Regions from separate parts of the Aeromonas sp. AE23HZ002T15 genome, predicted to be linked through region 2. Evidence: predicted binding sites of a transcription regulator. Region 2 holds the regulator's gene; each other region holds the start of a gene.
The links. The regulator sigma-54, encoded in region 2, starts transcription at its own class of promoters, with help from an activator protein. The targets are predictions, from matches to a motif close to TGGCACNGTTTTNGCTT.
Positions count from the first base shown of each region.

Region 1 (4,012 bases), 650 kb from region 2:
GGAGACGCGGAACTTGTCCGGATCTTCGGTCTCTTCCACGCGCAGGGCCACGTTGTGGACCAGCTCCTGGTTCAGACGCTCCAGGATGTTGCGGGAGGTCACGAACTTGCCTTCTTTACCGGCGAACGGGGAAGTGTTGACCTGGAAGGTCATGTTCACGGTCGGCTCGTCGACGGAGAGCGGCGGCAGGGCTTCGACGGCGTTGTTGTCACAGACGGTGTCGGAGATCTTCAGCTCACCCAGGCCGGTGATGGCGATGATGTCGCCCGCTTGCGCGTCGGCCACTTCGGTACGGGAAAGACCCAGGTAACCCAGCACCTGACCGACCTTGCCGGTACGGCTCTTGCCGTTGGCACCGACTATGGTGACCTGCTGGTTGGTCTTGACGCGACCACGGGTGATGCGGCCGATACCGATAACACCGACGTAGGAGTTGTAGTCCAGCTGGGAGATCTGCATCTGGAAACCGCCGTCGGCGTCAGCCTTGGGGGCTTCCACGTTGTCGACGATGGCCTGGAACAGGGGTTCCATGTTCTCGGACGGCACGTCCTGATCCATGGTGGCCCAGCCGTTCAGTGCAGAGGCGTAGACAACCTTGAAGTCCAGCTGCTCATCGGTGGCACCCAGGTTGTCAAACAGGTCGAATACCTGATCCATTACCCAGTCAGGACGAGCACCCGGACGGTCGATCTTGTTGATGACCACGATCGGCTTCAGACCCTGGGCGAACGCCTTCTGGGTCACGAAACGGGTTTGCGGCATCGGGCCGTCGACGGCGTCGACCAGCAGCAGCACGGAGTCAACCATGGACAGTACGCGCTCAACCTCACCACCGAAGTCGGCGTGACCCGGGGTATCAACGATGTTGATGCGGTAGTCGTTCCAGCGGATCGCAGTGTTCTTGGCGAGAATGGTGATGCCACGTTCCCGTTCCAGATCATTGGAGTCCATGATCCGTTCCTGACCTTCGCTGGTGCGATCCAGAGTGCCGGATTGCTGCAGCAGCTTATCAACCAGAGTCGTTTTGCCGTGGTCAACGTGCGCAATAATCGCAATATTGCGTAAATTCTCTAACATTCTCGCCTCAAATCACCGGGTAAAATTGGGCGCTAATTGTACTCTCGCCTTTGTGATCTGCCTAGCAGAATTGCAGACCATTCGTGCACAACAGGGGATCAGGATCATAGACCCCGGGTGAAAAGCCTGCTTAGATGGCGTTGGAACGCTGGCGCACCACATTGGTGCACCAAAACGATCCAAGGTTGCACCACTATGAGGCGCAACTCTGCACGAGAGCGGGTGACCCGACAGCCTGAAACGGTGCAAATGCCCTGAAATCAAGCTGTCACAAACTTGGCACGATACTGGCTTATGTGAATGTGACGACGCATTCACCCAAAGAGTTTTAACACCGGAGGTTACTTAGCATGTCAGCCCAGAACGTTTTGGCCCTGATCCAGGAACACGAAGTCAAGTTTGTTGATCTGCGCTTTACCGACACCAAGGGTAAAGAACAGCACGTATCCATTCCTTCCCATCAGGTCGATGAAGACTTCTTCGAAGATGGCAAGATGTTCGATGGTTCCTCCATCGGCGGCTGGAAGGGCATCAATGAGTCTGACATGGTGCTGATGCCGGACCCGGCCTCCGCCAAGCTGGATCCCTTCACCGAAGAGACCACCCTGAACATCGTCTGTGACGTGCTCGAGCCCGCCACCATGCAAGGCTACGACCGCGATCCGCGCTCCATCGCCAAGCGTGCCGAAGATTTCCTGAAGTCCAGCGGCATCGCCGACACCGTGCTGTTCGGGCCGGAGCCGGAATTCTTCATGTTCGACAACATCACCTTCTCCAACACCATGGGCCACAGCTTCGTGAAGATCGAATCCGAAGAAGCGGCCTGGAACTCGGGTACCGACTACGAGCACGGCAACAAGGGTCACCGTCCCTTCGTCAAGGGTGGCTACTTCCCGGTTGCGCCGGTTGACTCCTCCCAGGACATCCGTGCCGCCATGTGTCTGGTGCTGGAAGAGATGGGTCAGGTGGTCGAGGCGCACCACCACGAAGTGGCAACCGCCGGTCAGAACGAGATCGCGACCCGCTTCAACACCCTCACCCTGAAGGCTGACGAAGTGCAGGTGCTGAAGTACGTGATCCACAACGTGGCCCACGCCTACAACAAGACAGTCACCTTCATGCCGAAACCCATGTTCGGTGACAACGGCTCCGGCATGCACTGCCACCAGTCCCTGGCCAAGAACGGCGTCAACCTGTTCGCCGGCGACCTGTACGGCGGTCTGTCCGAGATGGCGCTGCACTACATCGGCGGCATCATCAAGCACGCCAAGGCCATCAACGCCTTCGCCAACCCGACCACCAACTCCTACAAGCGTCTGGTACCGGGCTACGAAGCACCGGTCATGCTGGCCTACTCCGCCCGCAACCGCTCCGCCTCCATCCGCATCCCGGTAGTACCGAGCCCGAAAGCCCGTCGTATCGAGGTTCGCTTCCCGGATCCGGCTGCCAACCCCTACCTGGCCTTCGCCGCCCAGCTGATGGCCGGTCTGGACGGTATCATCAACAAGATCCATCCGGGCGATGCCATGGACAAGAACTTGTATGACCTGCCGCCGGAAGAAGCCGCCGAAGTGCCGACCGTTGCCGGCTCTCTGGATGAAGCCCTGTCCGCCCTGGACGCGGATCGCGAGTTCCTGACCCGCGGTGGCGTGTTCAGCGACGACTTCATCAACTCCTACCTGGAGCTGAAGCAGCAGGACGTGGACCGCGTACGCATGACCCCGCACCCGCTGGAGTTCGAGCTGTACTACTCCGTCTAATTGGGTGTCCTCGCGTCATCATGATGAAAACCCGCCGGCTGGCGGGTTTTTTTATGGCCTATGGACCGCCCCTGAAGGCGCCGCAGACGGGGGAAGCATCTAACTTATCGATCTATGTCAGCACCATATCGCCGACAATCGGTCTGACCGTTTTTTTCTCTGATAGGATTAAGCTGAACCCCGTCAAGGAGAGATGGATGAACAGAGTTCCATGGATACTGAGCCTCTTGCTGATGCTGCCTTGCGCCGCCCAGGCCGCCAGAGTCTACTCCTGGGTCGATGCCAACGGCGTGACCCACTACACGGACGCCCCTCCCCCGGGCAAGAGCGCGAAAGAGATAGACCTGCGGGTCTCCCCCCTCATCGGCACCGCCCCCCACTCGGTCCAGGTCGACAACTTCAACCACCTGACCGGGGTGGATGAGAAGAAGGCGAAAGAGGCCGCCAAGCTGGCGATCGAGCTGATCTCCCCCGAGCCGGGCAGCACCCTGCGCGACAACACAGGCAACATCGTCTTCCAGGCCGAGGTCAGCCCCCAGCCGCCGGTGCAGTTCGATCTGCGCCTGCTGCTCAACGGCAAGGCCGCTCCCCTGGTCCACAACAGCCTGGCCATCCGGGTGGAAAACCTGGATCGCGGTGCCCATCAGGCACAGCTCGAACTGCTCGCCAAAGACGGTACGATCCTTGCTAAATCCAAGCCAACCACCTTCTACCTGCACAGAACCACGGTGGATCAGGCTCCCAAGGCCAATTAGGGGTGATGTGATGCACCGATGCGGGTAAACTCAATGCACCATATCGGTGCATAACCGGTGAGCAGCACCGTTTTAGGGAGAAACCTGTGCCAACCCGCTCGGACAACGCCAAGACCCTCTTGGACAACCTGCTGACCGCCGTCATCCTGATGGACGAGCGGCTCTGCATTCAATTCGTCAACCCGGCGGCCGAGCAGCTGCTCTCCCTCAGCGAACGGCGCCTGATCGGCATCGAGCTGCCCTATCTGCTCGAACACATCTCCCTCGATCTGCAGCGTTTCAAGCAGTGCCTCATTTCAGGGCAGGGCTTCACCGACAGCGAAGTCACCCTGGTGGTGGAAGGGGAGCCCAGGCTGGTGGAGATCAGCGTCAGCCCCATGGCCGATACCCTCTCCAACAGCGAGCAGCGGCTGATGGTGG
Region 1 covers NZ_CM201342.1:2,339,077-2,343,088, forward strand. Annotated here, with positions in the region: gene typA (translational GTPase TypA) at 1-1,077, opposite strand, end outside; gene glnA (glutamate--ammonia ligase) at 1,428-2,837, shown strand; gene ACT5M9_RS10885 (DUF4124 domain-containing protein) at 3,035-3,592, shown strand; gene glnL (nitrogen regulation protein NR(II)) at 3,679-4,012, shown strand, end outside.
Region 1: a site for sigma-54 is predicted at 1,355-1,371, ahead of glnA (glutamate--ammonia ligase). Genes of this name have one in related genera too.

Region 2 (4,012 bases):
GGCGAAGAATTGAAGACCTTCTGCACCCGGGACGGGGCGGGCATGCGTGCCCTGCTCAACGCCGGGATAGAGATCGCCATCATCACGGGGCGCAACTCCCGCATCGTCAGCGATCGGATGAAGAGCCTGGGGGTGCAACACCTGGTGCAGGGGGCGGATCAGAAGCTGCCCCACTTCGAGGCCTTGCTGACCAAGCTGGGGCTGAGTGCCGAGCAGGCGGCCTACATGGGGGATGACACCATAGATCTGCCGGTGATGCAGGCCTGCGGCCTCGGTATCGCGGTGGCGGACGCCCACCCTCTGGTGCTGGCCCGCGCCGATCTGGTCACCCGGCTGGGGGGCGGTGTCGGCGCGGTGCGCGAGGTGTGCGACCTCATCTTGCAGGCCCGGGGGCTCGGTGACTTCCAGCCCGAGGCGTCGCGATGAACAAGCAGACTATTCTCTTCGCCCTGCTTTTCCTGGTGGCCTTGGCTGCCTGGCAGCTGGGTGACATAGAGTTGGCGCCTGAGTCGACCACCAAGGTAGAGAATTATCAGCCTGATTTCACCGCCAAGAACCTGGTCACCACCCGCTTCGACGAGCAGGGGAAACGGACCGAGCGGCTGGAGTCTGAGTTTGCCGAGTATTTCCAGATCCTCGAGCAGGCGACCTTCAACAAGCCGGTCATCTACCTCTTCGATGAGAAGGGGGAGGCCGAGTGGAAGGTGACGGCCGAGACCGGGGTGCTCAATACCGATGACAACGTGATCCTGCGGGACAAGGTGCATCTGGATGGCCTGTTGCCGGCCTCCTTCATCTCCACCCTGGACACCCAGTATCTGGAGATGGACATGGTGACCCAGGACGTGAGAAGCAACCAGCACATCCGCATTCAGGGTCAAGAATTCCAGACCGAGGGCGTAGGCCTCAAGGGTCATCTGGAACGTAAATATTTCGAATTACTGGATAAAGGCCATGCCATTTATTTCAATGAAAAACGCTAATCTGGCCCTCGCGGCCCTGTTGCTGTGCGGCGCGGCAAATGCCAAAGAGTCCGACTTCACCGAGAAGGTCTATGTGGACGCGGTCAAGCAGGTGGCCGAGATGCAGGACAACCGCGTCACCTTCAGCGAGGACGTCATCATCACCCAGGGCACCATCAAGATTAAGGCCGACAAGGTCGTGGTGATCCGCTCCGGGGAGAAAGGCGCCGAGGTGATGACCGCCTACGGCAGCCCGGCCACCTTCTTCCAGATCCTGGACAACGGCAAGCCGGTCAACGCCCACGGCAACAGCATCCGCTACGAGCTGAAGAACCGCCTGGTGACCATCACGGGCAACGGCCAGCTCAAGCAGGAAGACAGCCAGGTCAATGGCGATCTCATTCGCTACGACATCGTCAAACAGAAGATGATCGCCGAGAGCAAGGGGCCAACCCAGCGCGTCAAGACGGTGTTCCTGCCGGATCAGGTCGAGAATTTCGACAAGCCCGCCGATCAGAAGAAGTAGGAAACAACAGCCATGGCAGTGTTAAAAGCAGTGGGCTTGCAGAAGAGTTACAAGCGTCGCATGGTGGTCAGTGACGTGAGCCTGGAAGTGGGCACCGGCCAGATCGTGGGGCTGCTTGGCCCGAACGGGGCTGGCAAGACCACCTCCTTCTACATGATAGTGGGGTTGGTGCAGCGGGATGCCGGGCTCATCACCATAGACGATCAGGACATCAGCCTGCAGCCCATGCATATCCGGGCGCGCAACGGCATCGGCTACCTGCCCCAGGAGGCCTCCATCTTCCGCCGCCTGTCGGTTTTCGACAACCTGATGGGGGTCATGCAGACCCGCAAGGGGTTGAGCAGCGAGGAGCGGGAAGACAAGGTCGAGCAATTGCTGGAAGAGTTCAACATCACCCATATCCGTGACAGCCTGGGTCAGAGCCTGTCAGGGGGGGAGCGCCGCCGGGTCGAGATCGCCCGGGCGCTGGCAGCAGAGCCGAGATTTATTCTGCTGGATGAGCCTTTCGCAGGGGTTGACCCCATTTCTGTCATAGATATCAAGAAAATCATCCAGCACCTGAAGGAACGGGGCCTGGGGGTCTTGATCACCGACCACAACGTTCGTGAGACGCTGGATGTGTGCGAGAAGGCCTATATCGTCAGCCACGGCAAGATGATTGCCGAGGGGGCCCCGGCGGACATCCTCGCCGATGAGCAGGTCAAGCGCGTCTATTTGGGCGATCAATTCAGTCTATAGTAAGGGGGCATTCCCTCATTTTTGTTAGGTGACTGCCTCGCTGAACATAAGGATATCCCGACGTAGATGAAGCCGACATTACAGTTGCGTCTCGGTCAGTCCCTGACCATGACGCCACAATTACAACAAGCGATTCGTCTGCTCCAGCTCTCCACGCTGGAACTCCAGCAGGAAATTCAGCAAGCGCTCGATAACAACCCCTTGCTGGAGCAAGAGGAGAGCGAGGCGCAGGAAACCAATCCGACCGAGGTGGCCGACGCCAGTCAGCTGGATTCCAGCGACGCCATGGCGCAGGACAAGATGCCGGACGAGTTGCCCGTCGATACGACCTGGGACGAGGTCTACTCGGCCGGGACGGCCCAGAGCGCCGGCCCCATCCACGATGGGGAGGAGAGCGTCTATCAGGGGGAAACCACCGAAAACCTGCAGGATTATCTGTTGTGGCAGATGCGGCTGACGCCGTTCAGCGATCTGGATGCCGCCATCGCCCTCGCCATCATCGACGCCATCGACGAATCCGGGTATTTGACGGTATCTCTCGAGGATATTCAGGCTGCAGTCAGCAGTGAAGAGGTAGAAGTTGAACTGGATGAGGTCGAAGCCGTGCTCAAGCGGGTGCAGCATTTCGATCCGCTCGGCATCGCCGCCCGCTCCGTGCAGGAGTGCCTGCTGATCCAGTTGGGCCAGTATCCGTCCGATCTGCCCTGGCTCAACGAGGCGAGGGAGGTGATCAGCGAGCACATGGATTTGCTCGGCAACCGTGACTATCGCACCCTGGCGCGCAAGACCCGGCTCAAGGAGAGCGACCTCAAGGAAGTGCTGGACCTTATCCAGCAGTTGGAGCCCAGACCCGGCAACGGCGTCATACAGAGTGAATCCCAATACGTGATCCCGGATGTTTCCGTGGTCAAGAAAGGCAGCAAGTGGGTGGTGGAGCTCAACCCGGATTCGGCGCCGCGCATTCGCGTCAACGAGACCTATGCGGCCATGGCCCGCAATGCGCGCAGCAGCACGGATACTCAGTTCATCCGCTCCCACCTGCAGGAGGCCAAGTGGTTTATCAAGAGCCTGGAGAGTCGGAACGACACCCTGCTCAAGGTGGCCAGCTGCATCGTCGAACAGCAGCAGGGCTTCTTCGAGTATGGGGAAGAGGCCATGAAGCCCATGGTGCTCAACGACATTGCCGAGGCGGTGGAGATGCACGAGTCGACCATCTCGCGGGTGACGACCCAGAAGTACATGCATACGCCTCGCGGCATCTTTGAACTGAAGTTTTTTTTCTCCAGTCACGTGAATACGGAAGGAGGAGGAGAGTGCTCATCGACCGCTATTCGCGCCTTGATCAAGAAGCTGGTGACGGCGGAAAGCCCCGCCAAGCCGCTTAGTGATAGCAAGATCGCGGATTTGCTGGCCGAACAGGGTATTATGGTGGCGAGACGCACGATCGCAAAGTACCGTGAATCCTTGTTGATCCCGCCATCCAATCAGCGCAAACGCCTGGTTTAGGCAAACAAAAGGAAGACGTTATGCAAATTAACCTGACCGGACACCATGTCGAGATTACCGAAGCTCTGCGTGATTATGTGAACAACAAATTTGCCAAACTCGAGCGTCACTTTGACCATATCAACAACGTGCATGTGGTGTTGAGCGTCGAAAAACTGAACCAGATTGCCGAAGCCAAGCTGCATGTCAGCGGAGGCGAGGTGTTCGCCAACTCGGAGCATGCCGACATGTATGCTGCGATTGATACCCTGCTGGATAAGCTGGACAGACAGATTATCAA
Region 2 covers NZ_CM201342.1:2,984,743-2,988,754, forward strand. Annotated here, with positions in the region: gene kdsC (3-deoxy-manno-octulosonate-8-phosphatase KdsC) at 1-426, shown strand, start outside; gene lptC (LPS export ABC transporter periplasmic protein LptC) at 423-983, shown strand; gene lptA (lipopolysaccharide transport periplasmic protein LptA) at 970-1,488, shown strand; gene lptB (LPS export ABC transporter ATP-binding protein) at 1,501-2,226, shown strand; gene ACT5M9_RS13895 (RNA polymerase factor sigma-54) at 2,293-3,732, shown strand; gene hpf (ribosome hibernation promoting factor) at 3,753-4,012, shown strand, end outside.

Region 3 (4,012 bases), 140 kb from region 2:
TGATTAACCCCTGTGAATACAAGCCCATGGCGTTAGAATGACCGCTCCCCCCTCTCCATTTCGGCGACGGCCTGCCGCTCGCTACGCACAGGACGCGCATCATGGATCTGTTGGCAAGTCTGCACTTCTCCCTCTCCATCACAGGCCCCATCTGCATGGTGCTGGTGCTCGGCATCTGGCTCAAGCGCCTGGGTCTCTTGCCAGACAGCTTCGTCGAATCCGCCTCCCGCCTGGTGTTTCAGGTCACACTGCCGGCCCTGCTGTTCCTCAGCATGGTACGCACGGACTTCTCCACCATGCCGAGCCCCTGGCTCATCCTCTACGGCCTGTTGGGCACACTTGCGGGGTTTCTGGTGCTCGAGCTGCTGGCGACCCGCTTCATCGGCGAGCAGAAACTGCGAGGCATCTTCGTGCAGGGTAGCTTTCGCGGCAACATGGGGATCATGGGGCTGGCCTATGTGCAAAACGCCTACGGTCCTGAGGGGATAGGCGCCGCCGCCCTGCTGGTGGGGGCGGTGACCGTGCTCTACAACATCCTGGCGGTCATCACCCTCACCCGTAGCCTGGGGGGAGGGCGGGGGATCAAGCCCATCCTGAAGGGGATAGTCAAAAACCCGCTCATCATCGCCATCCTCTCGGCGCTGCCCTTCGGCCTGCTCGGCATAGAGTTGCCGTCGCTGGTCATCAACACCGGCAACTACTTTGCCAACATGACCTTGCCGCTGGCCCTGCTCTGCACCGGCGCCAGCCTCAACCTCAAGGCTTTGCGCGGCGGCGCCGGCCTGACCGGCTGGGCCACCGCCAACCGACTGTTCTTTATCCCCGTGCTGCTGGTCATGGGGGCCTGGGCACTCGGCTTCAGCACCCAGGCCCTCGGCATCCTGTTCCTCATCAGCTCCACCCCGACGGCGGCCGCCAGCTATGTGATGACCCGCGCCATGGGGGGTGACAGCGTGCTCGCCGCGAACATCATCGCCACCACCACGCTCGGTTCGCTGGTGAGCACCAGCCTGGGGGCGGCGCTGATGAACTATCTGGGCCTGATGGGCTGATGATACGAGACCCGCTGATTGTGGAGAGGCGGGGCTTGACCTTGCCGCTGGCGGCAGCTTTAGGCTGGGATCACATTCACGAGAGGAGAGAGCACATGACCATCGAACTCAATGTATCCGGTATGTCCTGCGGCGGTTGCGCCGCCAGCCTGCAAAAGGCCCTGCTGGCCCAGAGTGCCGTCACCCAGGCCAAAGTCGATTTCGACAGCAGCAAGGCCGTGGTGGAGAGCAGCCTCAGCAAGGCCGAGATCATCGCCCTGATCGAGGCCAAGGGCTTCTCGGTAGAGTGACCTAACACTATATAGGTAAAAAACAGACCAATATTCTGTTTACTTGTTTTTATTGGTGAGAATGATCACTTAAATTCGTTTTAAAAAGCATAAAAATGCTGCAATCAACCCATCAGAAGGATTGCAGCATGACCCTCCCTATCCGCAAGACCCTGCTCGCCGCCGTACTCGGCCTGACCCTTTCCCCCCTGGCCATGGCCCTGCCCAGCGTGCACATACTGGCGACCGGCGGCACCATAGCCGGGGCGGGTCAGTCTGCGACCCAGTCCAACTACGAGGCTGGCAAGGTGGCCATCGAGACCCTGATCGCCGCCGTGCCCGAGATGAAGAACGTGGCCGAGGTGCAGGGGGAGCAGGTGGTCAAGATAGGCTCCCAGGACATGAACGACGAGGTGTGGCTCAAGCTCGCCAAGCGGGTGAACGAGCTGCTGGCCAAGGATGACGTGGACGGCATCGTCATCACCCACGGCACCGACACCATGGAAGAGACCGCCTACTTCCTGAACCTCACCGTCAAGAGCGACAAGCCGGTGGTGCTGGTGGGCGCCATGCGTCCCTCCACCGCCATGAGTGCCGACGGTCCGCTGAACCTCTATAACGCCGTGGTCACCGCCTCGGATCCGAGCTCCAAGGGTCGCGGCGTCATGGTCGCCATGAACGACACCGTGCTGGATGCCCGTGACGTCACCAAGACCAACACCACAGGGGTGCAGACCTTTGCCGCGCCGAACTTCGGCCCGCTCGGCTACATCCACAACGGCAAGATAGACTACCAGCGCAGCCCGGCTCGCCTGCACACCAGCAAGACCCCGTTCGACGTGAGCAAGCTCGACAAGCTGCCTCAGGTCGGCATCGTCTACAACTATGCCAACGCCACCGATCTGCCCGCCAAGGCCATGGTGGACGCCAAGTTTGACGGCATCGTCAGCGCCGGGGTGGGCAATGGCAACCTCTACCACAGCCTGTTCGATACCCTGGCCAAGGCGAGTGAGGACGGTATCCGGGTGGTGCGCTCCGCCCGCGTGCCGACCGGTGCCACCACCCTGGACGCCGAGATCGACGACGACAAATACGGCTTCGTGGCCGCCGGCACCCTGAACCCGCAGAAGGCGCGCATCCTGCTGATGCTCTCCCTGACCCAGAGCAAGGATCCCAAGCAGATCCAGCGCTGGTTCCAGGAGTTCTAACCACACGTTATCGGATGGATCCCGCGGGAGGCTCAGGCCTCCCGTTTTCATTGCTCACGCCTTGGCACACTCATTGCTATGGATAGACCACTGTCCACAATGCTCTGGGAAGGATGAACGATGAAACGGTGGATCCAACATTTCTATCAGCTGAACCGCCTCAACTGGCTCATGGTCTGGCTGCTGCTCTGCTGCAGCATCATACTGCTGTTCCCGGCGGGCCTGATGAAGGGGGCCGTCAGCCAGTGGGCCAACGCCCATGCGGCCTGGCTCGGGGTCGGCATGCTGATCGCCGTCTCCTACTTCTGCAGCCAGGGCTTTTTGATCTTCTGGGAGTGGGCCTGCGACGAGTGGCAGTCTCGCCGCCAGCAGGATCAGCTGGCCCAGATGATCGGCTTCCTCGACTTCAACGAGAAGGCTGTGTTGCGCGAGTTCGTGCTGCAGCGCAAGAGCGTCATAAACCTGCCGATCACCGAGCCCGCCGTCAAAAACCTGATGGATGCAGGCGTGCTCACCTATGCCTACGGCAAGCCGGTGCGGGAGAAGGATGACGAGAACCAGATCCGTGCCCTGATGATAGCGCTGCCGGCACGGCCGCTGCTCACCTACAAGGTGCTGGGGCTGTCTCGCGGCAAGATGAGCGACGAGCAGGTGGAACAGATCATGAACGCCAGACCCAAGTTCGCCCAGAAGAGCTTCCAGCGCTGAGGCGCATTCATCCTGAATAAAAAAAGCCGGACGCTGTCCGGCTTTTTGCTGTCTGGGGATCTTACTCGGTTCTGGCTTTCAGGTAGCCGGCATAGTCCGGCACCTGTACGCTGAACGCGCGCTGCATGTGCGGGCTGTCCATGATGAAGTCTGCGGTCGCCTCATTGGTGGCGACCGGGATGTTCCATACCGCTGCGAGGCGCAGCAGGGCCTTCACATCCGGATCATGGGCCGCGGGGTTGAGGGGATCCCAGAAGAAGATCATCACGTCTATCTTGCCCTCGGCGATGAGGGCGCCGAGCTGCTGATCGCCCCCCATGGGGCCGGAGAACAGACAGGTGATGGGCAGCTGTGCCTGCTTGCCGAGCAGGGTCCCCGTGGTACCGGTGGCATAGAGATGGTGGAGCTTGAGCTCCTCCTTGCGCCTCAGCACCCAGCTCAGCAGGGGGGCCTTCATGTTGTCGTGAGCCACCAGGGCTACCCGTTTGTGGGGCGCCATCTCACGTGCGATCAGTTCCATGGGATCATCCGTAGCAAAATGATGGGAGTAGGGCCGTATCCTAATCGAAAGCGGCGCCCGCTGTCTTGCCGGGCGCCGTAACTGTGATCACTTCGACTCTTCTATCCACTGCCGGTTCTTCTGCTCCAGCACTGAGATGGGCAGCATGCCGAATTCCAGCACCTGGTGGTGGAAGGCCTTGAGGTCAAACTGGCTGCCAAGGGCCTGCTCGGCACTCTCCCGCATCCGGATCAGGGCCAGCTGGCCCGCCTTGTA
Region 3 covers NZ_CM201342.1:3,120,183-3,124,194, forward strand. Annotated here, with positions in the region: gene ACT5M9_RS14580 (AEC family transporter) at 102-1,052, shown strand; gene ACT5M9_RS14585 (heavy-metal-associated domain-containing protein) at 1,148-1,342, shown strand; gene ansB (L-asparaginase 2) at 1,471-2,529, shown strand; gene ACT5M9_RS14595 (superinfection exclusion B family protein) at 2,650-3,237, shown strand; gene ACT5M9_RS14600 (methylglyoxal synthase) at 3,299-3,757, opposite strand; gene ACT5M9_RS14605 (DUF885 domain-containing protein) at 3,845-4,012, opposite strand, start outside.
Region 3: a site for sigma-54 is predicted at 2,592-2,608, ahead of ACT5M9_RS14595 (superinfection exclusion B family protein). Genes of this name have one in related genera too.